DNA from 2 places in the Anaerotruncus massiliensis (ex Togo et al. 2026) genome. Region 2 is predicted to be linked to the other one. Evidence: predicted binding sites of a transcription regulator. Region 2 holds the regulator's gene; the other holds the start of a gene.
The links. The regulator LexA, encoded in region 2, represses DNA repair genes until DNA is damaged. The targets are predictions, from matches to a motif close to CNAACANNTGTTNG.

Region 1 (25,649 bases), on a different contig from region 2:
CGCGGATCTTCCCCGCGGCCTGCTAATTTGATGGTACGAAAGGAGCAGCTATAAATGACAACGATGCAGCTTTGGGGAGAAATCTTCTCCGCGTTTTCCATTCAGAGTGTTCTCTGGGTCTTTGCCGGCGTTGCCTGGGGGATTTTCGGGGGCGCCCTGCCGGGCGTTACCGCCTCCCTCGCCATGTCGCTCATCCTGCCCTTTACGATCGCGCTGGAGCCGGTGCAGGCGTTCATGCTGCTGGCCGCGGTCTACGTGGGCGCGGAATACGGCGGCTCGATCCCGGCGATTCTGGTCGGCGTTCCGGGCACCCCCGCGAACGCGCCCACCGCGCTGGACGGGCGGCAGATGCACTTAAACGGCCACAGCGGCAAGGCGCTGGGCTATTCGCTGACGGGCGGCTGCTTCGGCAGCTTCTTCGGCGGGATACTGGGCGTTTTCCTGCTCGGCCTTCTGGTGAAAATTTCGCTGATGCTGGACGCGTCCGCCTTCTTTGCGCTCGCGCTCTTCGGACTCTCGGCCGTCATCAGCATGTCGAAGGGGAACATGGCGAAGGGCTTTATCTCCATCATCCTGGGAATCATGCTCGGCAGCATCGGCGCGGACAACTTTACGGGGATGCCGCGCTTCACGATGGGGATGATCCAGCTGGGCGACGGCGTCAGCGACGTGCCGGCCGTGGTCGGCTTTGTGGCGGCGGCGGAGCTGTTCGGCCAGATCATCCAGCAGATTCAGGAGAAAAAACTGGTGTCTCCCATGCTGGGCAAGCTGGACTACACCTTCGTGACGATCAAGGAGTTTCTGGCGACCATCAAGACCGCGATCGTCAGCATGATCATGGGCATCGTGGTCGGCGTCATGCCCGGCGCGGGCCCCACCATCGCCTCGTTCATCGCGTATAATGAGGGCCGCCGGATTTCCAAGGACGGCGACAAATTCGGCACCGGCGTACCTGACGCCATTATTGCGCCCGAGGTCGCCAACAACGCCTGCGTACCCGCGGCGGTCGTGCCGCTGCTCTCCTTCGGCATCCCTGGCTCCACATCGGCGGCCATCATGCTGGGGGCCATGGTCATGCATGGGATGCGCCCCGGCCCGCTGCTCGCACAGAACAATCCGGAGGCGCTCGGCGCGGTGTTCCTGGGCATCCTGCTGGCCTGCCCCTGCCTGCTGATCGTGGGGCGGCTTTTCTTAAAGCCGTGGGTGAAGGTGACCGCGATCCCGCCGCATTACCTCAATACGATCATCCTCTGCCTGCTGGTGGTGGGTTCCCTTGCTCTGAACGAAGGCATTTTCGCAGTGGGGATTCTGATCGTCTGTTCCTTCCTCGGCTATCTGATGAAGCTGGCCGGCTTCAACCCGGTGGCGACCGTCCTAGGCTTTGTGCTCGCGCAGCTGGTGGAGGACAATCTGCGCCGCGCGATGCTGCTTTCCAAGGGCTCGCTGATGACCTTTGTGGTGCACCCCATTACGCTGGTGCTGCTGTTGCTCACCGCGGCGTCCGTGGTATTCGGGCTGATGAAGGGCAAAAAGGCAAAACAGCAGGCTTGATGCCGCAGCCTGATTAGAAACTTTACGCAACCAGCGGGGGCCGCAGCACTCGGCTGCGGCCCCCGCCGCGTCTTTACGAAAGGAGTCACTATGACACATGCATTGGAGCCGATCCGGATCGGAACGGTTCAGCTCAAAAACAGGATCGTTTTCCCCTCCATGTGCGTCTTTTTCTGCGACGCCGAGGGCTATATCAACGACGTGATGACAGAGTACGTCCGGGAGCGCGCACGGGGCGGCGTGGGGCTGCTCATCATCCCCGGCAGCCCCCACGGCAAGGTGGGCCCAGGCCGCCCAGCCCTCTCCCACAACGGCTATATCCCCGGATGGAAACGTCTGGCCGACGTCGCGCACGAGCATGGCGCAAAGCTCTTTTGCCAGCTCCACCCGGCGAAATTCCAGGCCGGAAGGGGATATACCATTGAGGACATCAACGATTTTACGCCGGAGTATATCCGCGGCCTGATCGACAGCTACGCCGCGTGCGCGGCGCGCGCGCGGCGCGCGGGGGTGGACGGGGTCGAAATCCACGGCGCGCACGCGCACGAGGTGGCGCAGTTCCTCTCGCCGTTTTACAACCGGCGCCAGGACGAATACGGCGGCTCGACCGAAAGGCGCGCGCGGTTCGCGGCGGAGATCGTCCGAGGCATCAAACGGGAAACCGGCGCGGATTATCCGCTGATCTTCCGGATCAGCGGGGACGAGCTGGTGGAGGGCGGAAGGCGAATCGAGGAGACGGCCGCAATCGCCGGGCTCCTTGAAAAAGCGGGCGCGGATGCGATTCATGTCTCCTGCGGCATGCCGGAATCGGAGTATGCGATTTCCGCGCCGATGGACATGGAGGACCTTTTTAACGCCGACAACGCGGCGCGGGTGAAGGCGGCGGTTTCCATCCCGGTCATCGCGGTCAACCGCATCACCGACATGGAGGAGGCGGACGCCGTCATACGGAGCGGGAAGGCGGACCTGGTCGCCATGGCGCGGGCGAACCTCGCGGACCCGAACATGATCGCGAAGTACGAGGGGCGGGTCGCGGGCCCGGTCAGGCGCTGCATCGGCTGCAACCAGGGGTGCCGCGACGCGGCGCTCTATAAAAAGATCCGCTGTATGCAAAACGCCCGGCTCGGCTTTGAGACGACACTCAACTTTGCCGCGGCGACCGAGGCGGAAAAGGCGCAGAAAATCCTGATCGCCGGAGCGGGGCCGGCGGGGCTGGAGGCCGCTTACGACCTTACCCTGCGGGGATTCCGGCCTCTGGTGTACGAGAGGGAATCGAAGCCCGGGGGGCTGATCAATCTGGCGGCGCTGCCCCCGCAGAAGGAACGGATGCGCGAAATCACGAATTTCCGCGTGGCCGCGCTGGAAGAGGCCGGGATCGCCATCCAATACGGCTCGGAGGTCACCCCCGAGCTGCTGGAGCGGGAGAGGCCGGACGTGCTGATCGTGGCCACGGGAAGCGTCGCGGCCGTCCCGCCCATCCCGGGGATCGACGGGGAAAACGTCGTAACCGCGGACGAGCTCCTGTCAGGGCGAAAGCCCCTGCGGGGAAGCCATATCGTAGTGCTGGGCGGCGGTCTTGTGGGGTGCGAGGCGGCGGATTATCTGGCGGCCGCCGGCCGCCGGGTGGAGATCGTGGAAATGACGGACAAGCTCGCGGACGGGCTCAACCAGAGCAGGCGGCGCTTCCTCTTAAAGCGCCTGTCCGAGCACGGCGTAGCGGCGCACCTTCTCACAAAGGCGGAGCGCGTCGCCCTGCCGGAGGTGCGGGTTTGCAGCCAGAATTACAGCTATGCGCTGGAAGGGGTCGACGGCGTCGTGGTTGCCGCCGGACGCAACCCGCAAGACCGCCTGAGCGCGTGGGCGAAGGAACACCTGCCCGGAACGCGGGTCTTTGTGATCGGGGACGCCGGGCGGCCGGGCGTCGCGCTGGACGCGATTCATCAGGGCGCCCGCGTGGCGGCGCAGATATGACGAAAACGGAGGGATAGCTTTTGAATAAGCGTTTGACGCTCAAAAATATGCTGGGGGACCGGGAAACCTATTTTGTCCCCGGCGTCTTTGACTGCATCGGCGCGCTGGCGGTCAAGGCGTCCGGCTTTCAGGCGGCGCTGGTTTCCGGCAACGCGGTTTCCGCCTCGGCGCTCGGTCTGCCGGACATGGGCCTGCTCACGATGACCGAGGTGGTCGACGCCTCCTCGCGGATTGCCCGCTCGGTGGACATCCCGGTGATCGCGGACGCGGACACCGGCTATGGCCAGCCGCTCAACTTTATGCGCACGGTGAACGAATTTGAACGGGGCGGCGTCGCGGGCATCCACATCGAGGATCAGGTCAGCCCCAAAAAATGCGCCTATTACGGCGGTACGCACGAAATCGTCCCCGTGGACGAATTCCTGAGGAAGCTGAAGGCGGGGATCGACGCGCGGGAAAACCCGGACTTCTGCATCATCGCGCGCACCGACGCCATGGTGAGCTACGGCAGGGAGGAGGCCGTGCGCCGCGCCAACAAATATCTGGAGGTGGGCGCGGACGCGGTGTTCGTGGTGGGATGCTCCACGCTTGAGGAGGTCGGGATGGTGGCGCGGGAGGTCTCCGGGCCGGTGGTGGTGAACGTCAACGACATAAGCGAGCTGAATCGGTACTCGCAGGAGACCTTCCGGCAGCTTGGCGTCAAGCTGGTGCTCTATCCGGCCACGCTGCGCTCCCTCTTTCTAAAGCAGGCGCTGGACACGATGAAGCACCTCTATGAAAACGGGAATACGGCGGACAGACTGGACCGGCTTGCAACGCTTCCAGAATTTCAGAAGGCGACGAAGGTGCCGGAATACGAGGCGTGGGAGTACCAATATGCAAAATGAACGCGGCGGCCGCCGCGAGGGGGTATAAAATGGCTACTGCAGTTGAAAAAATCTTTTCCGCGAAGGCGGGCAGGCCGGTCAAAGCGGGAGATATCGTGGTTGTGGAGGTGGACGCCTGCATGATTCACGACGTCAACGGCCCGACGGCGGTCAAAAACTTCGCGCAGATCGCAAAGACGGTCAAATCCCCGGCGCACCACCTGATCGTCCTGGACCACTTTGCCCCGTGTCCGAACGCGGCAGCCGGGAATAACCACCTTCTTCTCCGCCGCTTCGCAAAGGAGCACGGCATCCGGTTGGTGGACGTCTGCAAGGGCGTCTGCCACCAGAAGATGCTGGAATCCGGTAAAGTCAGGCCCGGCGGGATCGCAGTGGGCACCGATTCGCACTCCTGCACCTACGGCGCGCTAAACGCCTTCAGCACCGGCGTGGGCGCGGCGGAGGCGGCCGTCATATTTGCCTGCGACCAGTGCTGGTTCAAGGTCCCCCCGACCATCCGGGTGGAGTTTGTGGGAAAGCTGCCGCGCAAAATCCTGGGCAAGGACCTGGCGCTGGAGCTGCTGCGCATATTGGGTGAGGCGGGCGCGTCCTACCAGTGCATGGAGTTCGGCGGCGAGGCGGTGGCGGACATCAGCTTCGACAGCCGCGCCACGCTTTGCAACATGATGATCGAGGCCGGGGCAAAGGGCGCGATCATGCCGTGCGACGAGGTGACCCGGCGGTGGCTCGCGGCGTACGGAGTGACCGGAGAAGCGGGGGTGGAACCGGACGGCGACGCGGAATACAGCCGTAGGATCACCATCGACGTCTCGCAGATGCGGCCGCTGGTGGCGGTGCCTCCGTGCATCGACCACGCGGTCGCGGCGGAGGAATTGGAGAAGGTTCGGGTGGATCAGGTCGTGATCGGGTCCTGCACGAACGGGCGCTACGAGGATATCGCGCTCGCGGCCGAAATTCTCCGGGGGAAACGGGTGGCCGACGGCGTCCGGCTGCTGGTCTATCCCGCTTCGCCGGAGGTGGAGGCGGCGCTCAAGGCGGGCGGACATCTGGACGCGCTCACTTCAGCGGGGGCCTCCGTCTTCCCGCCGAGCTGCGGCCCCTGCGCGGGAATCCACGGAGGCCTGCTGGGGGACGGCGAGGTGGCGGTCTCGACCACCAACCGAAACCTGAACGGACGGATGGGGAGCAAGGATGCGCGGATTTATATCGCTTCTCCGCTGGTGGCCGCCTGTTCGGCGCTGTGCGGATTTATCACAGATCGGGAGGTTTTGGGATGAAGGGGAAAGCGGTCGTGCTGGGTGACAATGTGAACGGGGACCAGATCATCGCGGGCAGCCGCCTCGCCGGCGGAAAGAACGAGACGGAAGCTGTGCCGTATCTCTTCGAGGCGTGCAGGAGCGATTTCTCCTCCGTCTATCAGCCGGGGGACATCCTGGTCGCCGGTGAAAATTTTGGCTGCGGCTCTTCCCGGGAGCAGATCATCCTGGTAATGAAGGCCGCCGGAGTTCGGTGCGTGATCGCAAAGTCGTTCAGCCGACATTTCTACAGAGGCGGCATCAACATGGGAATCCTCCCGCTGATCTGCCGGGCGGAGATTCGGGAGGGGGACCTCGTGGAGGTGGACCTCGAAAAAAGCTGCATCCGGGTAAACGGTTCCGATCCGGTGGCCTTCGAGCCCTTTCCGCCGCAGGTCGTTGGATATCTCACGGAGGGCGGCCTGCTCGGCTATTACAAAAAACACCATACGCTGCGATAAAAAACCCGCCTGCAAGCGAACGCTTGCAGGCGGGTTTTTCGTGTTTTCAGCCGTGCGCCGGCTTTCGCAGCGTCAGCAGCGCACTGATGCCGGTGACGGCGAAGAGCACGATCCCCGACAGGAAGAACCAAAGCGGCACGCCGAAGCGTTCGGCGACCGGCCCCGCGATCAGAAGCCCCAGCGGCATGGCCAGCGACATCATGCTGCCCAGCAGAGAGAAGACGCGCCCCTGCGCCTCGTGGGGGACGGACTCCTGCATGTAGGCCATGAAGGGGATGCCGTAGAGGTTCCCGCTGGCGCCCATGACGGCGCAGAAGACCGCGAAGGGCCAGAAAAAGACCATGTCGCTTGGAAGGATTCCGCAGAGCAGGGTGCTTGCCGCCAAACCGAGCAGGCCGAGGTGGATGACAGAAAACTTGTTTTTGATCGTTCCTACCGCGCCGAGGCCTGCGGCGCTGAGCATCATACCCGCCGCGTAGAGCAGCTCGACGAGGCTTGCGTGCCAGGCTGTCGCCTGAAAATGATCGCTTGTCATCAGCGGATAGAAGGAGGAGAGCGGCATGTAGAAGATCATCCCCACGCACACGCAGAGGGTGAGGGTGAAGAGTCTGCGGTCGCGCAGGAAGACGGCCGCGCCATCCCGCATCTCCCGCAGGAAATGCGGAAGCTCCTGCCCGGCGCGCGGGGGATCGGGGATCTTCACCACCGCGACCGTGACGCTCGCCGCGACTGCGCCCGCCAGGTCGGAGAGCAGGATGACCGGAAGCGGCAAGGCGGCGTACATCGCGGCGCCGAGCACCGGCCCGAGCATAAAGGCGCCCGACTGCATGAACTGGCTCCAGCCGTTGGCACGGACGAGCTGGTCCCGGGGCACGAGCATGGGGATCGCTGCCTGGATCGCGGGGGTGTGGAAGACGTTCCCGACCGCCCGGATGCCCAGCACGAGGCAGGCCGACCAGAAGGGCGGCCTGCCAAGCAGGAAGACGCCCGCGAAAACGGTCGCGACCAGGCCCATGAAGAGGTCCGCGGAGATGATGACCGTCTTGCGCTTGAGGCGGTCGACCCACACCCCGACGAACGGCCCGAGCACCAGCTGCGGCAGGAAGGCGAAGAGCCCCGCCAGCGCCATCGTCATGGGGGAGGAGCTTTCGCTGGCGAGCCACCAGATCAGCGCGAACTGGACGGCGCTGCTGCCGATCAGCGAGACGGTCTGCCCGGCCGCGATCGTAAAGAAGCCGCGCTTCCAGCCGTGAGGCTTCGATTGTTCCATAAAACCTCCTTTTATTTGCCGGACGGTCAAAAAAACGCAGACACGCGCCCGCCCGGCTGTGTTTGCGTCCGTGGTCGAAAGACGGCCCGCCGCACCGTACGGCGGGCCCTCCGGAGTTTGTGAATGGAATTCCATTATAGCAGGCCGGTTCCGTTTGTCAAGAAGGTTTTTCAAGGGGGACGGATGCGCGCAAAAAAGGCCCCGCCGGCGGTGCCGACGGGGCCTTTCAGCCTCCGGGAATCAGATCGCGCCCGACTGCTTGAGCCACTCCTCGATCTGGAACTTGGATTTGGCGGCGACGAGCGGTTCGTTCTCCTTGCCGCCGCGGAAGAGCAGCAGGGTGGGGATGGTCATCACCGAGAACTGCTGCGCGAGCGAGGGCACGTCGTCGATGTTCACCTTGGCGAACCGGATTTTGCCCTCGTAGGCCGCGGCGAGCTGGTCGAAGATGGGGGCGAGCATCCGGCAGTAGCCGCACCAGGGCGCCCAGAAGTCCACGAGAACGGGCTCGCTCGATTTCAGGACCTCAGCCTCAAAATTGTCCGCTGTGATCGTTAAGATATTCATATAATCATCCTTTCCGGTTCATTTTCTTCTATCTGTAATTATAATCATTACAGATAATTTGTCAAGCACTTTTTCAAAAAAAGTGCTACCGGAGATTCCCGGAGAGGAACTCGTCGCGGAACCACACCTTCTTCGCCTCAAAGCTCCTGCCGTTCAGATAGTCGAGGGGGCCCGCGCCGCCCTGGAACCGGAAGGTGAGCTTGTAGGAGTAGAGAGCCTGGAACTGGTAGCCGGTGCCGTGGTTGTCGCGGTTGCGGCCGTACTTGGCGTCGCCGAGCAGCGGATGGCCGATGGAGGCGAGGTGTGCGCGGATCTGGTGGGTGCGGCCGGTCAGCAGGTCGACCTCCAGCAGGGAGAAGCGCCCGTTCTCGCCGAGCACGCGGTAGTGGGTGAGGATGGTGCGGCCGCCCGGCACGGGATGGTCGCAGACGGTGACGGTGTTCGCCGCGCCGTCCTTGACGAGGAAGCCCTTGAGGGTGTCCGACCGGTGCGGCATCGTGCCGTGCACGACGCAGAGGTAGAGCTTTTGCAGCTCGCGGGCCTTGATCTTTTCATTGAGCACCCGCAGGGCGGGCGCGTTTTTGGCCGCGATGACGATGCCGCCCGTATTGCGGTCGATCCGGTTGCAGAGGGCGGGCGTAAAGCTGTTCTCCCGGGCGGGGTCGTACTCGCCCTTTTGGTAGAGGTAGTGGAGGATGCGGTTGATCAGCGTGTCCGTCTGACCGCCCTCGTCCTCGTGGACGAGCAGGCCGGGGCGCTTGTCCGCGAGGAGGATGTTTTCATCCTCGTAGAGGACGTCGACCGTGGGCGGGACGGAGAGGAAGGCGGGCGCGCCGGGCGCGCCGCCGAAAAACTCGTCGTTCAGGTAGAGGGAAAGCCGGTCTCCCTCGCACAGACGGGTGGAGATCTCGCACCGCTTGCCGTTGAGCTTGATCCGCTTGGTGCGGATGGATTTATAGAGCAGGGCCTGGGGCAGCAGCGGGACCGCCTTGGTCACGAACTTGTCCACGCGCTGGCCCGCGTCGTTTTGATTGATGACGAATTCCCTCATGGCGAACCTCCGCAGCCCCGATGGTCGAAGGGGCCTGTAAATCAATGGCCGCGCGGCGTTGAAACCGCCCGCGGCGGGGGCGACCGGATGTGAGCGGATTCCCCGCGCTTATTATAGCACACAAGCTCCGCCGGCGAAAGCCGGGAAAAATCGACGGGGTCTAGGCAAACAGGAATTATTTTGTTATAATATGTACTAAGATACTGGAAACGCGGGCGGTGAAGAGCGGATGGCGAATGTGCACGAGGGACACAGGCAGCGGCTCAGGGACCGCTTCTTAAAGGAGGGGCTGGACGGCTTCGCCCCGCACAACGTGCTTGAACTGCTCCTCTTTTACGCGGTGCCCCAGCGGGACACCAACGAGCTGGCGCACCGTCTGCTCGCGCGTTTCGGATCGCTTTCCGGCGTGCTGGACGCGGATTTCGACGAGCTCTGCCAGGTGGAGGGGGTCGGCGCGAACGTTGCGACGCTGCTCAAGCTGGTGCCCGGGCTCGCGCGCCGGTACCTCGATGACTATGATGAAAACGGAGTGGTCCTCGCCACGATCGAAGAGGTGGGGACCTTCCTGCGGCCAAAGTTCATCGGGCGCAACAACGAGATGATCTTTCTGCTCTGCATGGACAGCCGGGGCGGCGTCGTCTACGGCGATTTCATCGCGGAGGGCAGCATCAACGCCGCGCCGATGTACACCCGCAACATCCTCGAGGCCGCGATGCGCAGCCATGCGGTGTCGGTGATTCTCGCGCACAACCATCCGCGCGGGCTCGCGCTTCCGTCCAACGCGGACATGCTCGCGACGCGCGCGGTCTTTGACGCGCTGGCGGCGGCGAAAATCCGTCTTGCCGACCACCTGATTTTTGCGGGGTCGGATTACGTTTCGATGCGCGATTCCGGTTTCTTTTCCTTTGAGCGGCCTTAGGGCTTATTCTAATTTTGTGAGATGGAGGGACCACAGATGGAGTCAGGAAACCTGGGGGCGGTCAGCCCAACCTCCGTTTGGGTATTTGTTGACAGCACGGAGGACCACGACCTGAACGGGCGGCTGGCCTCTCCGGCCTTCGGTATTACGACGTTTTCCGGGGTGCTTGCGCTGATCACCCGCATGGAGCAGTTTTATAATGAAAAACGGTTCCCGCAGAGCTCCATGCAGATCCGCTCGTTCCATAAGAAGAAACGGGGAAAAACGGCGGAGGAAAAGCCGTCTGTCCCGGCGGCGGAACAGCGCGGGGACTTGGAGGAGATGCTCGCCCGCATCGGCATGGAGGAGCCCGGGAAACGGGCGACGTTTGTGATCAGCGTGCTCTTCCGGCAGAACGCCACCTGGCAGGGGACGGTGCGCTGGCTCAACCGGGACCAGACCCAGCGGCTCCGCAGCACGCTCGAACTGATCTCGCTGATGGAGGACGCGCTCTCCCGGGGCGGCGCGTCCGACGAGCCGGGCCGGTGGCGGGAATCCGCGGACAAAACAGAAAACGGATAACGATGGGGCGCTTCCACTTTGGAAGCGCCCTTTGCGCGCCGCGCGGCTGGCAGAATCTTTCGGCGGCGGGCATTTGAAATCATGTCGAAACTGTGGTAAAATAAACTGTTGACTTTTGATGGAAAAGAAGCTACACTAGATGAATCGAACATCTGTTCTCTTGAACGCGTCAATCGATTGATCTGACGGCCCAAAGCGGGGGAGGTATATGGAAGAAGGAAAATTCGAGCTGGTCGCCCCCTACAAACCGACGGGGGACCAGCCGCGGGCAATTGAAAAGCTGACCGAAGGCGTGCTGGCGGGCAGGAAGGAACAGGCCCTGCTGGGCGTCACAGGCTCGGGCAAGACGTTCACGATGGCAAACGTCATCGCAAACGTCAACCGCCCGACGCTTGTTTTGGCGCACAACAAGACGCTGGCCGCGCAGCTGTGCAGCGAGTTCCGGGAATTTTTCCCGCACAACGCTGTGGAGTATTTTGTCAGCTACTACGACTACTACCAGCCGGAGGCCTATATCGCCCACACGGACACCTATATCGAAAAGGATTCGGCGATCAACGACGAGATCGAGAAGCTCCGTCACTCGGCGACCGCCTCGCTCGGCGAACGGCGGGACGTGATCATCGTGTCGAGCGTCTCCTGCATCTACACGCTGGGCGACCCGATCGACTACCACAGCATGGTCATCTCGCTGCGCACGGGAATGCACAGGGAACGGGACGAGCTCATCAAAAAGCTGGTGGAGATCCAGTACGAGCGCAACGACATCAACTTCGTGCGCAACAAGTTCCGGGTCCGCGGCGACGTTGTGGAGATCTTCCCCGTCTATTCGGGGGATACCGCCGTGCGCGTCGAATTCTTCGGGGACGAGATCGACCGCATCACCGAGATCAACACGCTGACCGGGGAGGTCAAGAACGTCGTCAGCCATGTGGCGATCTACCCGGCCTCCCACTACATCGTGCCGCCCGAGAAGATGGCGGCCGCGATCGATGAGATCCGCCGCGAGAGCGAGGAGCGGGTGGCTTATTTCAAGGAGCGCGGCAAGCTGATCGAGGCGCAGCGGATCGCCGAGCGCACCAACTACGACATCGAGATGATGCAGGAGATCGGCTTCTGCAAGGGGATCGAGAACTATTCCCGCGTAATTTCGGGCCGCGCGCCGGGCAGCACGCCCTACACGCTGCTCGACTACTTCCCGAAAGATTTCCTGCTCTTCGTGGACGAGAGCCACGTCACGCTGCCGCAGGTGCGCGGCATGTACGGCGGCGACCGCTCCCGCAAGCAGAGCCTGATCGAATACGGCTTCCGGCTGCCGTCCGCGCTCGACAACCGACCGCTCAACTTTGACGAGTTCTACCAGAAGCTCAACCAGGTCGTCTTCGTATCGGCGACGCCGGGCGAGTTTGAGCGCCAGAAGAGCGCCGAGATCGTCGAGCAGGTCATCCGTCCGACGGGGCTCTGCGACCCCGAGATCGAGGTGCGCCCGGTCGAGGGGCAGATCGACGACCTGCTCTCGGAGATCAACCAGCGCGCCCAGAAGGGGGAGCGGGTGCTCGTCACCACCCTCACCAAGAAGATGGCGGAGGATTTGACCGCCTACATGGAGAACATGGGGGTGCGCATCCGTTACATGCACCACGACATCGACACGATCGAGCGGATGGAGATCATCCGCGACCTGCGCCTGGGCGAGTTCGACGTGCTGGTCGGCATCAACCTGCTGCGCGAGGGCCTCGATATCCCGGAGGTGTCGCTCGTGGCGATCCTCGACGCGGACAAGGAGGGCTTTTTGCGCAGCGAGACCTCCCTTGTGCAGACGGTCGGACGCGCGGCGCGAAATTCCAAGGGCAGGGTCATCATGTACGCGGACAGCGTCACCGAGTCGATGGAGAACGCCATCCGCGAGACCTACCGCCGCCGGGAAATCCAGATGGCCTACAACAGGGAACACCACATCACCCCGCAGACGATCAAAAAGGACGTGCGCGACATCCTCGAAATCTCGACGAGGGACGAGGTCGAGGGCAAAAAGGGCAAGCGCGGAAAGAAGCTCAGCCACAAGGAACGGGAGGCGCTCATCTCCAAGCTGACGCTCGAGATGAAGAACGCGGCGAAGATCCTCGAGTTCGAGCACGCGGCCTACCTGCGCGACAAGATTGCAAAGCTCAGGGCGGAGGACGAGCGCGCCCGCCCCAGCAGGCTGCCAAAATAAAGGAAACGGAAGATAGACTATGGCTTTGGATAAAATCGTTATCAAGGGTGCCCGGGAGCACAACCTCAAGAATATTGACATTGAGATTCCGCGTGACAAGCTGATCGTCTTTACGGGACTTTCCGGCTCGGGCAAGAGCTCGCTCGCGTTCGACACCATCTACGCGGACGGCCAGCGGCGGTATGTCGAGAGCCTGTCGAGCTACGCGCGCATGTTCCTGGGGCAGATGGAGAAGCCGGACGTCGACAGCATCGAGGGGCTCAGCCCCGCGATCTCGATCGACCAGAAGACCACCTCCAAGAACCCCCGTTCGACGGTCGGCACCGTTACCGAGATTTACGACTACCTGCGCCTGCTCTACGCGCGCATCGGCGTTCCGCACTGTCCCGTCTGCGGCCGGCCGATCGAGCAGCAGACGGTCGACCAGATGGTCGACCGGGTGCTCTCGCTGCCCGAGGGGACGAAGGTGCAGGTGCTCGCGCCCACCGTGCGCGGGCGCAAGGGGGAGCATATCAAGGAGTTCGACGCCGCGCGGCGTTCGGGCTATGTACGCGTGCGGGTGGACGGCAACCTCTACGACCTCTCGGAGGAGATCAAGCTCGAAAAGAACAAGAAGCACACGATCGAGGTGGTCGTCGACCGGCTCGTGATCAAGGAGGGGGTCCGCTCCCGCCTGGCCGATTCGCTCGAAACGGCGATCGGGCTGACGGGAGGCATCGCGATCGTCGACGCGGAAGGGGAAGAGATGACCTTCTCTTCCAATTACGCCTGTCCCGACCACGATATCAGCATTGAGGAGCTCACCCCGCGCATGTTCTCCTTCAACGCCCCCTACGGCGCCTGCGAGAAGTGCACGGGTTTGGGCACCTTCCTCAAGGTCGACCCCGAGCTCGTCATCCCCAACAAGCGCCTGACCATCCGGGAGGGCGCGATCCGCGCCTCCGGCTGGTACTACGCCGAGGGCGGCATCGCGCAGATGTACTACGAGGGGCTCGCCGCCCACTACGGCTTTTCCCTCGACGTGCCGGTGAAGGACCTGCCCAAACAGGCGGTGGAGGTCCTGCTCTACGGGACCAAGGGGGAAAAGATCCTCATGCACCGCGAGGGCGGGTCGATGAAGGGCTCCTACTACACTGATTTCGAGGGGATCGTCAACAACCTCGAGCGCCGCTTCCGCGAGACGAATTCCGCGTGGATGCGCGAGGAGATCACCACCTGGATGAACAGCGTCGAGTGCCCCGTCTGCCACGGCAACCGCCTGAACGATACCGTGCTCGCGGTGACGGTCGGCGGGCTCAACATCAGCGAGTTCTGCCGGCTGTCGGTCGTGGGCGCGCTTGACTTTCTCGACCATCTCGAGCTCACCCCGCGCGAGCAGATGATCTCCGAGCTCGTGGTCAAGGAGATCCGCGAGCGGCTGGGATTCCTGCGCAGCGTCGGCCTGGAATACCTGACGCTGGCGCGCTCGGCCGGGACCCTCTCGGGCGGCGAAAGCCAGCGCATCCGGCTCGCGACCCAGATCGGCTCGTCGCTCATGGGGGTGCTCTACATTCTCGACGAGCCGTCGATCGGCCTGCACCAGCGGGACAACGACAAGCTGATCGCCACCCTCAAGCGGCTGCGCGACCTCGGCAACACGCTGATCGTCGTCGAGCATGACGAGGACACGATGTACGCGGCCGACTACATCGTCGACATCGGCCCCGGCGCGGGGATCCACGGCGGCGAGGTGGTCTGCGCGGGCACGGTGGACGAGATCAAGGCCTGCCCCCGGTCGATCACCGGGCAGTACCTTTCCGGGGCCAAGCGGATCGGGGTGCCCGCGGAGCGCCGCAGGGGCAACGGGAAGAGCCTCAAAATCGTCGGCGCGGCGGAAAATAACCTCAAGGAGATCGACGTGGAGATCCCGCTCGGAATCTTCACGGTGGTGACGGGCGTCTCCGGTTCGGGCAAGAGCTCGCTGATCAACGAGGTGCTCTTCAAGCGCCTGACGCGGGAGCTCACCAATCCGCGCGTCAAGCCGGGCAGGCACGAGGACATCCTCGGTATGGAGAACGTCGACAAGGTGATCGACATCAACCAGTCGCCGATCGGGCGCACCCCGCGCTCCAACCCGGCGACCTATACCGGCGTGTTCACCGACATCCGCGAAATCTTCGCGCAGACGGCCGACGCCAAGATGCGCGGCTACAAGTCCAGCCGCTTCTCCTTCAACGTCAAGGGCGGCCGCTGCGAGGCGTGCGAGGGCGACGGCATCGTGCGCATCGAGATGCACTTCCTGGCGGACATCTACGTGCCCTGCGAGGTGTGCAAGGGCCGCCGCTACAACCGCGAGACGCTCGAGGTGAAATACAAGGGAAAATCGATCTACGACGTGCTCGAAATGACCGTCGAGGAGGCGCTCGCGTTCTTCAAAAACGTGCCCAAGATCGCGCGCAAGCTCCAGACCCTCTACGACGTGGGGCTCGGCTACGTCAAGGTCGGCCAGCCCGCGACGACCCTTTCGGGCGGCGAGGCGCAGCGGGTCAAGCTCGCGACCGAGCTTTCCAAGCGGCCGACCGGGCGCACCGTCTACATCCTTGACGAGCCGACGACCGGCCTGCACACCGCCGACGTGCACAAGCTGATCGACGTTTTGCAGACGCTGGTGGACGCGGGGAATACCGTCATCACAATTGAGCATAATTTAGAGGTGATCAAAACCGCCGACTACATCATCGACCTCGGCCCCGAGGGGGGCGACGCGGGCGGAACCATCGTCGCGGCCGGCACGCCGGAGGAGATCTGCAAGGTTCCGGAGTCCTATACGGGGCAATACCTAAAAAAAATGTTATAAATTTATCAAATTTGTGCGGTTTGGGGCTTTACAAATAGTACACCAATATGGTATATTTGTGGCAGAAACAGCGGGAACCGCTGAAAACCGGTATAAAGGAGTTTTGTGACATGAAAAAGTATGTATGCAGCATCTGCGGGTTCGTCTATGATGAGGAGAAGGGCTATCCCGAGGAGGGCATCGCGCCCGGGACCAAGTGGGAGGACGTGCCCGCCGATTTTGTCTGCCCGCTCTGCGGCGTCGGCAAAGAGCAGTTTGAAGCGGAATAAGGAACGACGCGTGACCATTTGACCTGTCAAATGGTCACCTCGTTTGTATACAGGAGGAAACCAAAATGGCAGCAGTGAAAATTACCGACCGCATCTACTCCGTCGGAATCCTGAACCCCAACATGCGGGTGTTCGACATTGTCATGACGACCGACTACGGCACGTCCTACAACTCCTACCTGATCAAGGGGGACAGGAAGAACGTCCTGGTCGAGGCGTGCCACAAGACCTATTTCAAGCAGTATCTGGCCAACATCCGCGAGGTGATCGACCCCGAAAGGATCGACTACGTGGTGCTCAACCACAACGAGCCCGACCACTCGGGCAGCCTCGCGCAGCTGCTCGAATACATCCCCAACGCGACGATTATCGCGTCCAAAGCGGGGAGCATCTACCTGAAGAACATCACCAACCGCGGCGACCTTTCGGTGCAGGCCGCCAAGGACGGCGACGTGATCGACATCGGCGGGGCGACGCTGCGCTTCATCAACGCGCCCTTCCTCCACTGGCCCGATTCGATGTTCACCTGGGTGGAGGAGGAGAAGGCGCTCTTCTCCTGCGACTTCCTCGGCGCGCACTACTGCGAGCCCTACACCTTCGATTACAATATGGCCTATCCCTCCAAGTACGAGGCGGCCTTCAAAAACTACTACGACGCGATTTTCGGGCCCTTCAAGCCCTATGTGCTCGCGGGGCTTGAAAAGATCAAGGACCTGCCGGTGGAGCTCTGCTGTAACAGCCACGGACCGGTCCTCACAAAGGGCTGCCGCCTCGAGTACGCGAAGGAACGGTACGCCGCGTGGAGCCAGCCGCAGAAGGACGAGCGCCTGACGGTGCCCGTCTTCTACACCTCCGCCTACGGCAACACCCGCAAGATCGCCTCCGCGATCCGCGGGGGCATCCTGGAGGCGAAGCCGGACGCGGCGGTCGACTGCTTCGACATCATCGAACACGACATGGGCAGGCTGGCCGCGCTGCTCAATTCGTCCGACGCGTTCGCGCTCGGCAGCCCGACGATCAACGGCGACGCGGTGCCGCCCGCCTGGATGCTGCTGGCCCACGTCGACGCGGTCAACAACAAGAAAAAGCCGGTGCTCGTCTTCGGCTCCTACGGCTGGAGCGGCGAGGCGGTGCCCAACCTGTCCGCCCGCCTCGCGGGGCTCAAGATGAGCCTCTTCGGCGAGGGATACAAGGTCTGCTTCGTGCCTTCGGAGGAGGACCTCGCCAGGGCGAGGGAACTCGGCAAGGCGTTCGGCGAGTCGCTGTAACGTGTACGTCAGGAGAAAGGAGGGATTCCGCGGAATCCCTCCTTTCCTGTTTCCTTCCCTTGAAAAAAACCGTCGAAAATGATATGATAATACGGTATGCAAATTGATTTCGGGGAGGACGCGTTTTGGCAACGGAACAGGCGGCGGCATCGTCCGCACAGATCGCGCGGCAGCGGGAGTTCGCCCGGCAGGTGCAGGAGCTTCTGGCGCGGCGCTACGACCATCCCCCGGCGGCGTTCGTCCATTCGTTCGGCTGCCAGCAGAACCAGTCGGACGGCGAAAAGCTCTCGGGGATGCTCGCGGAGATGGGCTACGGCTTCACCGATTCCCCAAGTTACGCGGATCTGGTCATCTACAACACCTGCGCGGTCCGGGAAAACGCCGAGGACCGGGTGTTCGGCAACGTGGGCGCCCTCAAAAAGGTCAAGCGCGCCCGCCCGGGCATGCTGATCGGGCTCTGCGGCTGCATGATGCAGCAGCAGGCGGTCGCGGACCGGATTCGTGCGAGCTACCCCTACGTCGACCTCGTGTTCGGCACCCACGCGCTGCACACGCTGCCCGAGCTGCTCTTCCGGCGGCTTTCGGGGGAGCGGCGGCAGTTTTCGGTGGCGCCGGGGGACGGGGAGATCATCGAGGGGCTGCCGCTGCGCAGGGACGGCGCCATCAAGGCGAACCTGCCGATCATGTACGGGTGCGACAATTTCTGCACCTATTGCATCGTGCCCTATGTGCGCGGCCGGGAGCGCAGCAGAAACCCGGAGGACGTGCTGCGGGAGGCCCGGGAGATTTCCGCCTCCGGCTACCGGGAGATCACCCTGCTCGGCCAGAACGTCAACTCCTACGGCAAGGGGCTTTCCGAGCCGGTCGACTTTTCCGACCTGCTCGGCCGTGTCGACGCCGTGGAGGGGGATTTCTGGCTGCGGTTCATGACGAGCCACCCGAAGGACTGTACGAAAAAGCTGATCGATACGATCGCGTCGAGCGAAAAGGTCTGCCGCCACATCCACCTGCCGGTGCAGAGCGGCAGCGACCGGGTGCTCGCGGCGATGAACCGCCGCTATACGGCGGAGCGCTACCTCGAACTCATCGACTACGCGCGCGAGGCGATCCCCGGCGTCACCTTTTCGAGCGACATCATCGTCGGCTTTCCCGGCGAGACGCGGGAGGACTTTGAGGAGACCCTCGCGCTGGTGAGGCGGGTGCGCTACAACACCCTCTACACCTTCCTCTTTTCTCCCCGCACGGGGACGAAGGCCGCCTTGATGGACGACCCGGTCCCCGCGGAGGAAAAATCCCGGTGGTTCCGCGAGCTGCTCGACGCGGAGAGCGAAATCCGCGGGGAAATCCAGGCGGGGATGGTCGGCCGCACGGTGCGGGTACTCGCCGAGGGGGAGGGCCGCTCCGGCGGGGGCTGGCTCTCCGGGCGCACGGAAAGCAACGACATCGTCGAATTTACCGGCCCGCGCGAGGCGATCGGCCGGTTTGTGAACGTCAAGATCGAGCGCGCGCTGAACTGGGCGCTCTTCGGAAGCCTGGCGTGACAGGAGGCGGGGAGGAACCATGAGAAGGAAAGACAGGGAAGTGACCGATCCGGAGCGGATCGACGCGATCATCCGCGCCTGCCACTGCTGCAGGCTGGGTTTTTATGACAACGGGGAGGTTTACATCGTCCCGCTCGATTTTGGTTATGATGAAAAAGAGGGAAAACGGACCTTCTATTTTCACGGGGCCAAAGAGGGCCGGAAGATGGACTGCATCCTGAGGTCCCCCCGGGCCGGGTTCGAACTGGATACCGGCTACGAGCTCATCGAGGCGGAGGTCGCGTGCAGGAACTCCGCCCGCTACCGGAGCGTCGTCGGGACGGGGCGCGTCTCGGTCATCGAGGCCCCGGAGGAAAAGCGGGCCGCTTTGCAGGCGGTCATGCTCCACAGCACGGGAAAGGGCGGTTGGGATTTCCCCGACGCGATGCTCAACGCGGTCTGTGTTTTTCAGCTGGAGGTGGAGACCCTCTCCTGCAAGGAACACGCATAAATAAAATTTCAAATAGAAAGCAGAGGAAAAAACAATGGATGTTATTGCAACGGCACGCCAGCTCGGAAAGGCGATTCAGCAGGACGAGCGGTATCTCCGCCTCATGGTGGCGCAGCAGATGAACGATTCGGACGAGGAGCTCCAGTCGCTCATCGGCAAATTCAACCTCAAGCGGATCGATCTCAATGGGGAGATCAACAAGAGCGAGAAGGACCAGGAGAAGATCACGGCGATCAACGGCGAGGTCAAGGAGCTCTATGCGCAGATCATGGCGAACAAGAACATGAGCGCCTACAACGACGCCAAAAACGAGGTCGACGGGCTGGTCGATTTCGTCATGCAGATCCTGCGCGGGAGCCTCGACGGCGAGGACCCCGACCAGATCGAACAGAAGAGCGGCGGATGCTCGGGCAGCTGCTCCTCCTGCTCCGGCTGCCACTGAACCACTGACAAAATAACCACCGGAGGTCGGCGTGGATGAACGTTGATATGCAGAAGCTCTCCCCGATGATGCAGCAGTATTTCGCCGTAAAGGAACAGCACAAGGACCACATCCTCTTCTTCCGGCTCGGCGACTTCTACGAGATGTTTTACGACGACGCGATCCTCGCGTCGAAGGAGCTCGAGCTCACCCTGACGGGGCGGGACTGCGGGCAGGAGGAGCGCGCCCCGATGTGCGGCGTGCCCTACCACGCGTGTGACGCGTACATCTCGCGGCTCATCAGGAAGGGCTACAAGGTGGCCATCTGCGAGCAGATGGAAAACCCCGCCGACGCCAAGGGCGTCGTCAAGCGCAGCGTCATCCGCGTCGTCACGCCGGGGACCCTCATCGAGAGCAACATGCTCTCGGAGGACACGAATAATTTCATCGCCTGCATCCTCTGCGACGCGGGCGGCTGGGGGCTGGCCTGCGCCGATATTTCGACCGGCCAGCTCTTTGTCTCCCAGTTTGAGGCGGGGGCGCAGGGCGAGCTGATCAACGAGCTCGGGCGGTACAGCCCGAGCGAAATCATCTTTAACGACGGGCTACTCGACAAGAAGGAGGTCACCTCCTTTATCAAGGAGAAGCTCCACTGCGTCGCCGACCTGTGCGACTCCGAGCGGTTCGAGCCGCGGGAGGCCGAAGCGCTCATTGAACGGCACTTTTCCAGGGAACCGAAGGAACTGGGGCTCGAGGGGAAGGAGAGCGCGGTCCGCGCGCTCGGCGCGCTGCTCTCCTACCTCTACGAGACGCAGCAGAAGGGGCTCGAACGGATCACCGACGTCGGCTATGTGAACCCCGAGCAGTACATGGTGCTGGACCTGACCGCGCGGCGCAACCTCGAGCTGACCCAGACGATGCGCACGGGCGAAAAGCGCGGGACGCTGCTCTGGGTGCTGGACAAGACCAAAACCGCGATGGGCAAGCGGCTGCTGCGCAGCTACCTCGACAAGCCCCTCGTGAACCCCGCCGCCATCAATAAGCGCCTCAACGCGGTGGAGGAGCTCGTGGACGACACGATTCTGCGCTGCGACATCGCGGACGCCCTTTCGGGCATCTTCGACCTCGAGCGGCTGATGACCCGCGTCATCTACGGCAACGCCACGCCGCGCGAGTTCAAATCCCTCGAGTTCACCTGCCGGGCGCTGCCCGGCCTGCGGGAACGGCTTGCCGGCTGCGCGAGCGCCTATCTGAAGGAGGTCCACGACCGGATCGATCCGCTCGAGGACGTCTGCGGGCTCCTCTCCCGCGCGATCGTCGACGAGCCGCCCATCGCGCTCAAGGACGGCGGCGTCATCAAGGAGGGCTTCGACGGGGAGCTGGACGGCCTGCGCTCCCTCGTGCACAACACCAAGCAGGTGCTTGTGGAGATCGAGTCGCGGGAGAAGGAGCGCACCGGCATCCGGAACCTCAAAATCGGCTACAACCGGGTGTTCGGCTACTACATAGAGGTTACGAGATCCAACCTGTCGATGGTGCCCGACGACTATATCCGTAAGCAGACGCTTGCGAACGGCGAGCGTTACATCACCCAGGAGCTCAAGGAGCTCGAGGAAAAAATCCTCACCGCCGGGGAGCGGATCACCTATCTGGAGGCGAAGCTCTTCGACGAGGTGCGCGAGGCCGTATCGGCGGAGCTGCACCGGGTGCAGGCCACCGCCTCCGCGGTGGCGCGGCTCGACGTCTACTGCGCGCTGGCCGCGGTCGCGCAGGCGAACGGCTACTGCCGCCCCGATGTGAACTTCTCCGATGAAATCTGTATCCGTGAGGGGCGGCACCCGGTCGTCGAGCAGCTGATGAACGGCGCGCCTTTCGTCGCCAACGACACGGCGCTCAACAACACCGACAAGCAGATCGCGATCATCACCGGCCCCAATATGGCCGGTAAATCAACCTACATGCGTCAGACGGCGCTCATCGTGCTGATGGCGCAGATGGGTTCCTTCGTACCCGCCGCGTCGGCGTCGATCGGCGTGGTGGACGGCATCTTTACGCGGGTGGGCGCGTCGGACGACCTCTCGTCCGGGCAGTCGACCTTCATGGTCGAAATGACCGAGGTCGCGCAGATCATGAAGGAGGCCACCCCCAAGAGCCTGCTTATTTTGGATGAGATCGGGCGGGGAACTTCGACATTTGACGGCATGAGCATTGCGCGCGCCGTGATAGAATATATTGCGGACAAGCGCCACGTGGGGGCCAAGACCCTCTTCGCCACCCACTATCACGAGCTGACCGAGCTCGAATCGGAGCTGACCGGCGTCAAGAACTACAACATCGCCTGCAAAAAGCGGGGGGACGAGCTCACCTTCCTGCGCCGGATCGTGCCGGGCGGCGCGGACGACAGCTACGGCATCGAGGTCAGCAAGCTCGCCGGCGTGCCCGACTGGATCATCCGGCGCGCCCGGCAGGTGCTCGGCCAGCTTGAGGAGGGCAAGGAGGTCTCGCCCGCGAAGAAGAAGCACGCCGCGGCCGCGGAAGGGCCGCAGATCTCCTTTGAGGCGGTGATCCCCTCGGAGGTCGAGGCGGCGCTTCGGCAGGTGGACGTCAACACGCTCACGCCGATCGAGGCGCTCAACAAGCTCTATGAACTGAAATCTCTGCTCAAGGATTAGGACGAAAGGGGGGACGCGGAGTGGCAAAGATCAACGTGCTGGACAAACAGGTCGCCGAGCTGATCGCGGCGGGCGAGGTGGTGGAGCGCCCCGCGTCAATCGTCAAGGAGCTGGTGGAAAACGCCGTCGACGCGGGGGCGACCAAGGTCACCGTCGAGATCCAGGGGGGCGGCATCCGGTATATCCGCGTGACCGACAACGGCACGGGCATCGCGCGGGAGGACGTGGAGAACGCCTTTTTGCGCCACGCGACGAGCAAGGTGAAAAACGAGGAGGACCTCACCCGCATCATGACGATGGGGTTCCGCGGCGAGGCGCTCGCCTCGATCGCGGCGATGTGCCGGGTCGAGCTGCTCACCCGCACGGCGGAGGAGATCGCCGGGACGCGCTATACGATCTCCGGCGGCGAACCGGGGGAGCTCTCCGACGCGGGCTGCCCGACCGGCACGACGATCACCGTCCGGGACGTCTTCTTCAACACCCCCGCGCGGATGAAGTTCCTAAAAAAGGACGTCTCGGAGGGCAACAGCGTCGCCGCCGCCGTCGAAAAGGCGGCGCTCGGCAATCCCGGAGTGGCCGTCAAGTTCCTGCGCGACGGCGTCGTGCGCCTGCAGACGCCGGGGGACGGGCAGGTGCTCTCGGCGGTGCGGTGCGTGCTCGGCCGGGAGTTTTCCGAAAACGCGGTTCCCGTCCGCTATGAGGCGAACGGCCTCACGCTCGACGGGGTAATCAGCAGGCCCTCCTTCGCGCGCGGCTCGCGCGGGCTTCAGAATTTCTTCATCAACACCCGCTTCGTGCGCTCGAAAACCTGCATGGCCGCGCTCGAGGAGAGCTACCGCAACACGCTGATGGTGGGGCGATACCCCTCCTGCGTGCTGAACCTCACGGTCCCGCCCCAAACGGTCGACGTGAACGTGCACCCCGCGAAGATCGAGGTGCGCTTCGCAAACGAAAAGAGCATCTTTGACCTTGTCTATTACGGCTGCAAGACGGCGCTCGGCGCGAACAGGCTCGCGCCCGAGATCAGGGCGGAGGATGTAAAGTATAATCCCTTTAAGGCGAATCCGGATCAGGCCGCGCCGGCACAGCAGCGGCTGAGCGTCGGCGAATATAAGGAGCTGCTTGAAAAGCGGCTCAAGGCGGAGCGGGCCCCCTCCGTGCTCGAATACACCTACCGCCCCGCGCCCGCCGCGCCGGTGCGCGCGGGCGCGGACGTGCCGCCGCCCTCCGACTATGACGCGCCGCTGTCGCTGGAGAGCCCGCCGCCCGCCGTGGGAACGGCGCCGCCGGCGCTCACCTTTCACGCCGAGCCGGTGACCCTCTTTTTTGACAAGGAGCCGGCGCCGGAGACGGCGGAAGCCGCCTCTTTGGGCATCCCGGAGGAAGGACCCGCCGCGCCGCCCGATCCCTATGAGAACGCGCGGGTGATCGGGGAACTGTTCGGCACCTATGTGCTGCTCGAGCGCGGGGACGAGCTGGTGCTCGTGGACAAGCACGCCGCGCACGAACGCCTGCTTTTCAACCGGATCGTGGCGGGCGGAGTCGGGGAGGACCGGCAGATGCTGCTTACCCCCGTCTCGGTGAAGCTCTCCCCGGAGGAGCACGCGGCGGTGCTGGAAAACGCTTCGCTGCTGGCGGGCGCGGGCATCCCCGTCGAGGACTTCGGGGACGGGTTCGTGCTGGTGCGGGAGGTCGCGCCGATCCTCGCGGACGCGGACATCGCGGGGATCGTCTCCGAATGCGCGGACAAGCTGCTGCGCGGGGGCGGGAAGCTGCTGCCGCGCCAGCTCGAGGACTTCTACCACACGGTCGCCTGCCGCGCGGCGATCAAGGCGCACGACAGGACACCCGTGCCGAGCCTCGCGGAGCTCATCGAAATGCTCCGGCAGGACGGCGACGCGGACCACTGCCCGCACGGGCGGCCGGTGTCCGTCCGTATGCGGCGGCACGAGATCGAAAAGAAATTTGGCAGGCTGGGCTGATATGGAAAGACAGGATGGAAAACTCCCGCTCGTCGTGGTGGCGGGCCCGACCGCGTCGGGCAAGACGGCCCTGGCCGTCGAGCTGGCGCTCCGGTTCGGCGGGGAAGTCGTCTCCGCCGATTCAATGCAGGTCTACCGCGGGATGGACATCGCGACCGCCAAACCGGACGAAGCCGAAATGAAGGGGGTTCCGCACCATTTAATCGACTTCATCGAGCCGGACGGCGCGGCCTTCTCGGTGGCGGATTACGCGCGGCTCGCGCACGCGGCGATCGACGGGATCGCCGCGCGGGGGAGGCTGCCGATCCTCGCCGGGGGGACGGGGCTCTACATCGGCGCGGTCGTCGACAACCTCGACTATGGGGAGATTCCCGCCTCGCCGGAGGTGCGGGAGGAACTGAAAACGCAGGCGCGGGAACGCGGCGGCGAAGCGATGCTCGAAGAGCTGCGCGGGGTGGACCCCGCGCTCGCGGAAAGGCTGCACCCCAATAACCTCGGACGGGTGCTGCGCGCGCTGGAGGTCTACCGGGTGACGGGGATCCCGATGAGCGAGCACCAGCGCCGTTCCCGGCTCACGCCCGCGCGCTATGAGCCCTGCATGCTCGGCATCTGCTTTCGCGACCGCGAAAAGCTCTACGAGCGGATCGACCGGCGCGTAGACCTCATGATGGAACGCGGCCTGCTCGACGAGGCGCGGGAGGTCAGCCGCCGCTACGGCGGGACGGCCCGCCAGGCGATCGGCTACAAGGAGCTGCAGCCCTATCTGGAGGGGCGGGCGCCGCTTGAGGAGTGTGTGGCGCGGCTCAAGCAGGCCACCCGCAACTATGCCAAGCGGCAGCTCACCTGGTTTCGGCGGGACGGACGCATCCGGTGGCTCTGCGCGGACGAGTTTTCCTCCCCCGCGGAGCTGGCACAAAAGGCGGTCGAACTGGTTCACAACAGCATTCTTTTGTGATATAATATTCTGAAAGCAAAGACACGATACAGAAAGAGAAAACGGACACAACACTGATTTTGTTGCTCTGCAACAGGGGAGGTACCATGAAACAGCTGAATCTACAGGATGTTTTCCTCAACCAGGCCCGCCGCGAGAAGATCACCGTGACGATCTATCTGACCAACGGCTTCCAGTTCAAGGGGGTCGTGCGCGGCTTCGACTCCTTCACTGTCATCCTCGACTGCGAGGGGCGTCAGAACCTGGTCTACAAGCACGCGATTTCCACGATCATTCCCTCCAAGACGATCAGCATCCTGGAGTCGGTCGAGGGCGACAAAGAGAACGAATAGAAATCAGGCGGAACACCGGATATGAAAAATACGTTGACCCAAAGGCTCGTGATGGGGCTGCTCGCGCTTTTCCTGCTCAGCTACGTCGGCTATCAGGCGTGGCGGTATTTCACCTCCCAGTACAAAACCGAGACG
Region 2 (5,812 bases):
CAGAGGCCGAACGCCTCGTCGATGTCGGCGGTGAGCCAGAGGACGGCCGCGCCCTTCTGGAGGAGCTTGTTCATCTCAAAATAGAGCCGCATTTTAGCGGGGATGTCCACGCCGGCGGTCGGCTCGCAGAGCAGGTAGACGAACGCCTGCTTGCGCATCGCGCGTTCCACCAGCTCCCGCTGGCGGTTGCCGCCCGTGATGTACTCCTGCTGCGGCCGGAGCATGACGTAGTTGCCGAGAGCCTTGCCCACGCTGGCCATCAGCCGTTTGGCGGAGATTGCCATGCGGCTGGCGGAGGTGTCCTGCTTGCCCGCGTTGACCGCGATCTCGCTTTCGCGGATCTCCTCCTCGTCCTCCTGGCTGGAGGCGAGCACGATGCCCGCCCTCACCGCCGTGATCGGCGAGGGAATCTCCAGCGGGGCGCCGTTTAAGAAGATCTTCCCCGTCGTCTTTCCGAGTCCCGCGAGGCTGCGCGCGACGCTGAGCTTGCCCGACTGGGCGCCGCCCATGAACGCGGTCACCTGCCCGGCGCGCAGCGAAAGGCTCACGCCGGAGAAGTTCGGCCCCGAGAAGTCCTCGAGGCGCAGGACCTCCTTCCCGGCCTCCGGACGCTCGCGGTAATAGATGTTTTCCGACTTGATGCCGTAGACCGCCTCAATCAGCGCCTTCTCGTCGAATTCACCGGCGGGCGCGCTGCGCACGATCTCCCCGTCCTCCATGACCGAGATCGTGTCCGCGACCGCGAGCACCTCGTTCAGGTCGTGGGAAATGATCAGGAAGGCGCGGCCCTCCTGCTTGAGCCCGGCAATCGCGTCGTAAAGCCGCTGCTTTTCGCTCTCGTTGAGGTGGGTGGAGGGCTCGTCCAGCAGGATGATCCGCCCGTCGGTGACGATCGCGCGGGCGATCGCCGTGAGCTGGCGTTCCGCGTCGGTGAGGTTGCCCATCGGCGCGCGCGGGTCGATCTGGACGTTCATCTGGCGGAAGACCTCCTCACACCGGTGGAGCATCCGCCTGTTGTCCACCAGCCCGAGCTTGCCGCCCATGCGCAGCTCGTTGCCGAAAAAAAGGTTCTCATAGACCGGCAGGTTCGCAAACATCTGCTGGTGCTGCGCCACGAGGATCAGCCCGTTTTTGACCGCGTCGGAGGTGTTTCGGATCTCGGCGGGCTGCCCGTCGATCAGCACCTGCCCTCTGTCGGGCGTAAAAACGCCCATGATCGTGGAAAAGAGGGTGCTTTTGCCCGAGGCGTTGCGCCCCACCAGCGCGTGCACCTCGCCGGGGCGCAGCGCAAGGTTGATCCCCCGCAGATAAAATTCGCTGCTGATGCGGCGGCTGACGCCGCGCAGTTCCAGCAGATACCGTTCTTCCATCCCTACTCCCCTCAATTCTTCCGGGCGGCTTCCAGCACCGCCGTCACCGCCTCGACATTGACCCCGCGGTCCTCGTCGAACCGCGCGCGGTTCAGGTAGCCGCGCAGCTTGCCCATCTTGATGACCTCCGGAGATTTGATATAGCTGATCGTCTTCTTGCCGTTAAAGGTGATGACCGCCACCTGCTCGACCGGCACCCGGTGCCCCGCGTCCCGGCAGAGGGTGAGCACCCGGCCGGAGCACTGGGCCGCCGCCCTGCGCGGGTTGGGCACCGAATACCGCTTGCCTTCGTCCGCGATGACCCACTGCTCCTCGTCGGGCCCGCCGAAGTATTCCCCGGCGTAGCAGAGGTCATAGACGAGCAGAACGCCGAAATAACCCACAAGGATGTGATCCGCCCAGCCGGAAAGCCCGTTCGAGACGAGCACGGGGCTGTCGATCACCTTGTAGCCGCGCGGCGCGGCAAAACTGCGCAGCGCGCGCGAAACCTTCCTACGCTCCGAATCCTCCGTGCGGGGGTGCAGTTTTTTGTAGAGCACCAGCGCGGCGCCGGCGGCCAGCACCGCCACGCCGAAAAAGATCAAAAGTCCCCAAAACGTATCCATGTCCAACGCCCTTTCCCTATAGAATCGCCTTTGCTAATGATAGCAAATCGCGGCGGTTTTTGCAAGAACGCGGGCGCCCCGGGCGGCCCGCTTGACTAACCGGGGAAATCCGTTATACTTAAAAGGTGCCGAAACGGCCGGAAGGGAGGCTTCCGCCTTGAAAAGAACCATCGCGCTCCTCTGCGCGCTGCTCCTCTGCCTGACGGGCTGCCGTTCGGAGGGGCCCGGGCAGGACGCCGCCGTCGAAAGCGCCGGTCCCCTTGTGGAGACCGCCGAACCGGAAACGGCGATCGAAAAAATCTACGAGAACGTGACCGTCCGCGGGCTCGCCGACGCGTCGGACGACGACCTGACCGATAAATTTTTCCTCGACGTCTCGATGCTCGACAGCTACTGGGTGCGTTTTTCCTCGGGGGATTTCGGGCTGGCCGACGTCTTCATCCTCAAGCCGTCCGAGGGGATGGAACCCAAGGTGCGCGACGCGCTCGAGCAGGTGAAGCTCAACCGCGCCAAGGAGTTTGAAAACTACGACGTCTACGACGCCCACCAGATCGCGCAGGACGCGGTCATCTATGAGCAGGGCGGCTATCTCATCATGCTCATGCTCGCGGACACCGACGCCGCGCGGGACGTCATCGACCAGTACATTCCGAAGATTTGAGGGAAAGGGGCCGCGAGGCCCCTTTTTTGCCGCGTTTTCGCGGCGCGGACATGCTATCCTGTCCGGAGGACGGGCCCGCGCCCGCCCCGGCTTTCGGCGGGTTTTCCGCCGTTTTGCCGCCGGAAGTTCCCCAAAAGCCCGCGGCTGTGCTATAATGCAGGCAGGGAATTTTTTCCTGTTTTCGGCCGCGCCGCCGGAACCGGTGGTTCCTTTCCATTTTCGCCAAGGAGGTTTGCGCCATGCCCCAGTCCCACTCCGCCGGGAAACCCGGCCGCGTCCTGCTCTTCGACGAGCTGCGGGGCCTGTCCATCCTGCTGGTCGTCATCTACCACGGCGCCTTCGACCTGATCGCCGTCTACGGCGTCAGCATCCCCATCTTCGACGCGCCGCTGCTCCAGAAGTTCCTGCAGCCCCTCTTCGCCGGGCTCTTCGTCTTCATTTCGGGCGCCGTCTCCCGTTACTCCCGCAGCAACCTGCGGCGCGGGCTCGCCTGCTTCGCCTGCGGGCTGCTCATCACCCTCGTCACCGGCCTGCTCCCGATGGTGCCCGACCGCTTTGGCATCCTCCACCTGCTCGGCGCGAGCATGGTCCTCTTCGCGCTGCTGCGCCCCCTGCTCGACCGGATTCCCACCGCCGCCGGGTTCCTTCTCTTTTTCACCCTCTTCTTTTTCTGCCGGAGGGTGCCGGACGGCGTCTTCGGCTTTCCGCCCCTCGCCGCGCAGCTGCCCGAAAGCTGGTACACCGCCAGCCCCTGGCTCTTCCCCCTCGGGTTTCCCCAGCCCTGGTTTGAATCCGCCGACTACTTCCCCATCCTCCCCTGGACCCTTCTCTTTTTCGCGGGGTCCTATCTCGGGGTGTGGGCGCGCGCGGGCAGGCTGCCCTCTTTCTGCTACCGGGGACGCCTTCCCGCCCTCCAGACGGTCGGGCGCAAAAGCCTCTGGATCTACCTGCTGCACCAGCCGGTGCTCGTCCTCCTGCTCGGCGCATTCGTCTGGCTCGCACGCGGCGTGCTCGGCCTGCCCATCTGAGCGGGCGGCCCGGACCCCTCGCGGCGCAAAAAAAGGGCCGGATGCTCTGCAACATCCGGTCCAAGCTGTTTGAGGTGTGTTTTGAGGAGGGTAGAGATACTCAAAATGTTTGCGGCTAATCTTGAGTACATCTTTATTATAACCATTTTTCCGGGTGGTTTGTTAAGGATTCATGGCTACTTTTTAAAAAAAAGTCACTCTTTTTATAAACGAAATTTGAATATTGGTAACACCCGTTTCATCCTGTTAAAGTTTTTAGAACATACGTTTGCATTTTGGGACGTCTTCTGCTATACTGGAACCGAAAACAAACCATGCGGGAGGTGCCCATATGCAGCAGTTGTCACCGCGGGAGGCCGACATTCTCGAGGTTATCCGCACATCGATTGACGCCGGCGTGGTCCCCAGCGTCCGGGAGATCTGCGCGCGGCTGGGGATCAAATCGACCTCGACCGTGCACCGCTACCTCACGAGCCTCCAGGAGAAGGGGTACATCCTGCGGGAGGACAACCTCAACCGCTCGATCCGCCTGCCCCACAGCGAGGTGACGCGGGTCCCCGTCGTCGGCACGGTGGCCGCCGGACAGCCGATCCTGGCGGAGGAGGTCATCGAGGACTACCTGCCCGTCGCGCTGCACGGGGACGCGAAGGAGCTCTTCGCCCTGCGGGTGCGGGGGGACAGCATGATCAACGTCGGCATCTTCGACGGCGACCTGATCGTGGCGCGGCGCTGCGAGACCGCCCGCAACGGCGAGATCGTCGTCGCGCTGGTGGACGACGAGGCGACCGTCAAGCGCTTTTACAAGGAGAACGGCGGCTACCGCCTCCAGCCGGAGAACGACGCGATGGAGCCGATCTATACCGACCATGTGGTCGTCCTCGGGCGGGTGGCCGCCCTCTACCGGGAGTTCTGAAACTTTTGCCGCCGAGGGCGGCGGAAAGGCGGGGTTTCTGCTTGATTCGGGCAATCTTCTTTGACATCGACGGGACGCTGGTGAGCTTTTCGACCCACCGCATCCCCGAAAGCACCTGGCGCGCGCTCGACGAGGCACGCCGGAAGGGGGTCCTCCTCTTCATCGCCACCGGGCGGCACACCTCCGTCATGCAGGAGGGGCACATCCTCGGCGACTTCCCCTACGACGGCTATATCACGCTCAACGGGCAGTACTGCTATACGCGGGAGGGCATGGTCCACCAGAACTGCGTGCCCCCCGCCGACATCCGCGCACTCGTGGAGCTGCTCGACCGCGATCCCTTCCCCTGCCTCTTCATGGAGAAGGACCGGATCTACGCCAACCGGATCGACGACAACATGCGTTCGGCCCACAAGGCGGTGAATCTTCCGCTGCCCGAGGTGGCGGACTACCACCGCGCGCTCCACCACGACGTCTACCAGCTCAACTTTTTCCTCACCCCCGAGGAGGAGTCCTACCCCCTCTCGCGGATGCCCGGCTGCGCCGCCACCCGGTGGAGCCCCTACTTTTCCGACATCACCCCGCGCGGCGGCTCCAAACGCATCGGGATTGAAAAGATGCTCGCCCACTTCGGCATTCCGGCCTCGGATACGATGGCCTTCGGGGACGGCGGCAACGACATCGAGATGCTGCGCTTCGCGGGCGTGGGCGTCGCGATGGGAAACGCGGGCGAGGAGGTTCGGCAGGCCGCCGACGACGTCACCGACGACGTCGACCACGACGGTATCCAAAACGCGCTGCGCCGGTTCGGCGTCATCTAAAAAAGAAGCCCCCCGCAAGGGGGGCTTCTTTTTAGCCGTTGGGTCTCAGTCCTTGCCGCGGACCGCGAAGAGCAGGTCGATCGACGGGGCTTTGCCCACGCTCTTTTCGGTGTGCAGCTCATATTCCAGGTTGCGCGCCGCATAGCCGCTCCCGGGAAGCCACTTCGTATAGAAATATCGCTTGGCCTCCCCCACCGCCGGGCCCCACAGAAACCCGAGCTTGGGGCGGACGGTGATCCGCGCGTAAAGGCCCGCCTCCAGCGTGAAGGCGGCGAGCGGCGGGGCCGCAAAATTCCCCGCAATCAAAAGCTCGAACGCCTCCGTCCGCGGGTCGTAATTCCGGGAGAGGACATAAAGGGGCAGGACCTCCCCCTCTTTTTTCCCGACGGCCTGATAATATTCCGCCGAGAGGCG

Region 1: a site for LexA is predicted at 10,679-10,692, ahead of uvrB (excinuclease ABC subunit UvrB). Genes of this name have one in related genera too.

What each region holds. Positions count from the first base shown of each region.
Region 1 covers NZ_JAPJQF010000001.1:16,656-42,304, reverse strand. The annotation lists gene RCI06_RS00200 (tripartite tricarboxylate transporter TctB family protein) at 1-31, shown strand, start outside; gene RCI06_RS00195 (tripartite tricarboxylate transporter permease) at 55-1,551, shown strand; gene RCI06_RS00190 (NAD(P)/FAD-dependent oxidoreductase) at 1,642-3,522, shown strand; gene RCI06_RS00185 (oxaloacetate decarboxylase) at 3,543-4,409, shown strand; gene RCI06_RS00180 (aconitase/3-isopropylmalate dehydratase large subunit family protein) at 4,439-5,686, shown strand; gene RCI06_RS00175 (3-isopropylmalate dehydratase) at 5,683-6,165, shown strand; gene RCI06_RS00170 (MFS transporter) at 6,212-7,435, opposite strand; gene trxA (thioredoxin) at 7,676-8,002, opposite strand; gene RCI06_RS00160 (RluA family pseudouridine synthase) at 8,088-9,053, opposite strand; gene RCI06_RS00155 (RadC family protein) at 9,283-9,972, shown strand; gene RCI06_RS00150 (hypothetical protein) at 10,009-10,533, shown strand; gene uvrB (excinuclease ABC subunit UvrB) at 10,742-12,748, shown strand; gene uvrA (excinuclease ABC subunit UvrA) at 12,768-15,584, shown strand; gene rd (rubredoxin) at 15,695-15,853, shown strand; gene RCI06_RS00130 (FprA family A-type flavoprotein) at 15,919-17,121, shown strand; gene miaB (tRNA (N6-isopentenyl adenosine(37)-C2)-methylthiotransferase MiaB) at 17,247-18,662, shown strand; gene RCI06_RS00120 (pyridoxamine 5'-phosphate oxidase family protein) at 18,682-19,152, shown strand; gene RCI06_RS00115 (YlbF family regulator) at 19,187-19,594, shown strand; gene mutS (DNA mismatch repair protein MutS) at 19,642-22,245, shown strand; gene mutL (DNA mismatch repair endonuclease MutL) at 22,266-24,227, shown strand; gene miaA (tRNA (adenosine(37)-N6)-dimethylallyltransferase MiaA) at 24,229-25,182, shown strand; gene hfq (RNA chaperone Hfq) at 25,269-25,514, shown strand; gene RCI06_RS00090 (HlyD family efflux transporter periplasmic adaptor subunit) at 25,536-25,649, shown strand, end outside.
Region 2 covers NZ_JAPJQF010000083.1:393-6,204, reverse strand. The annotation lists gene RCI06_RS13900 (ATP-binding cassette domain-containing protein) at 1-1,370, opposite strand, end outside; gene RCI06_RS13895 (nuclease-related domain-containing protein) at 1,382-1,975, opposite strand; gene RCI06_RS13890 (DUF4358 domain-containing protein) at 2,133-2,636, shown strand; gene RCI06_RS13885 (heparan-alpha-glucosaminide N-acetyltransferase domain-containing protein) at 2,876-3,664, shown strand; gene lexA (transcriptional repressor LexA) at 3,996-4,577, shown strand; gene RCI06_RS13875 (Cof-type HAD-IIB family hydrolase) at 4,619-5,398, shown strand; gene RCI06_RS13870 (GyrI-like domain-containing protein) at 5,444-5,812, opposite strand, start outside.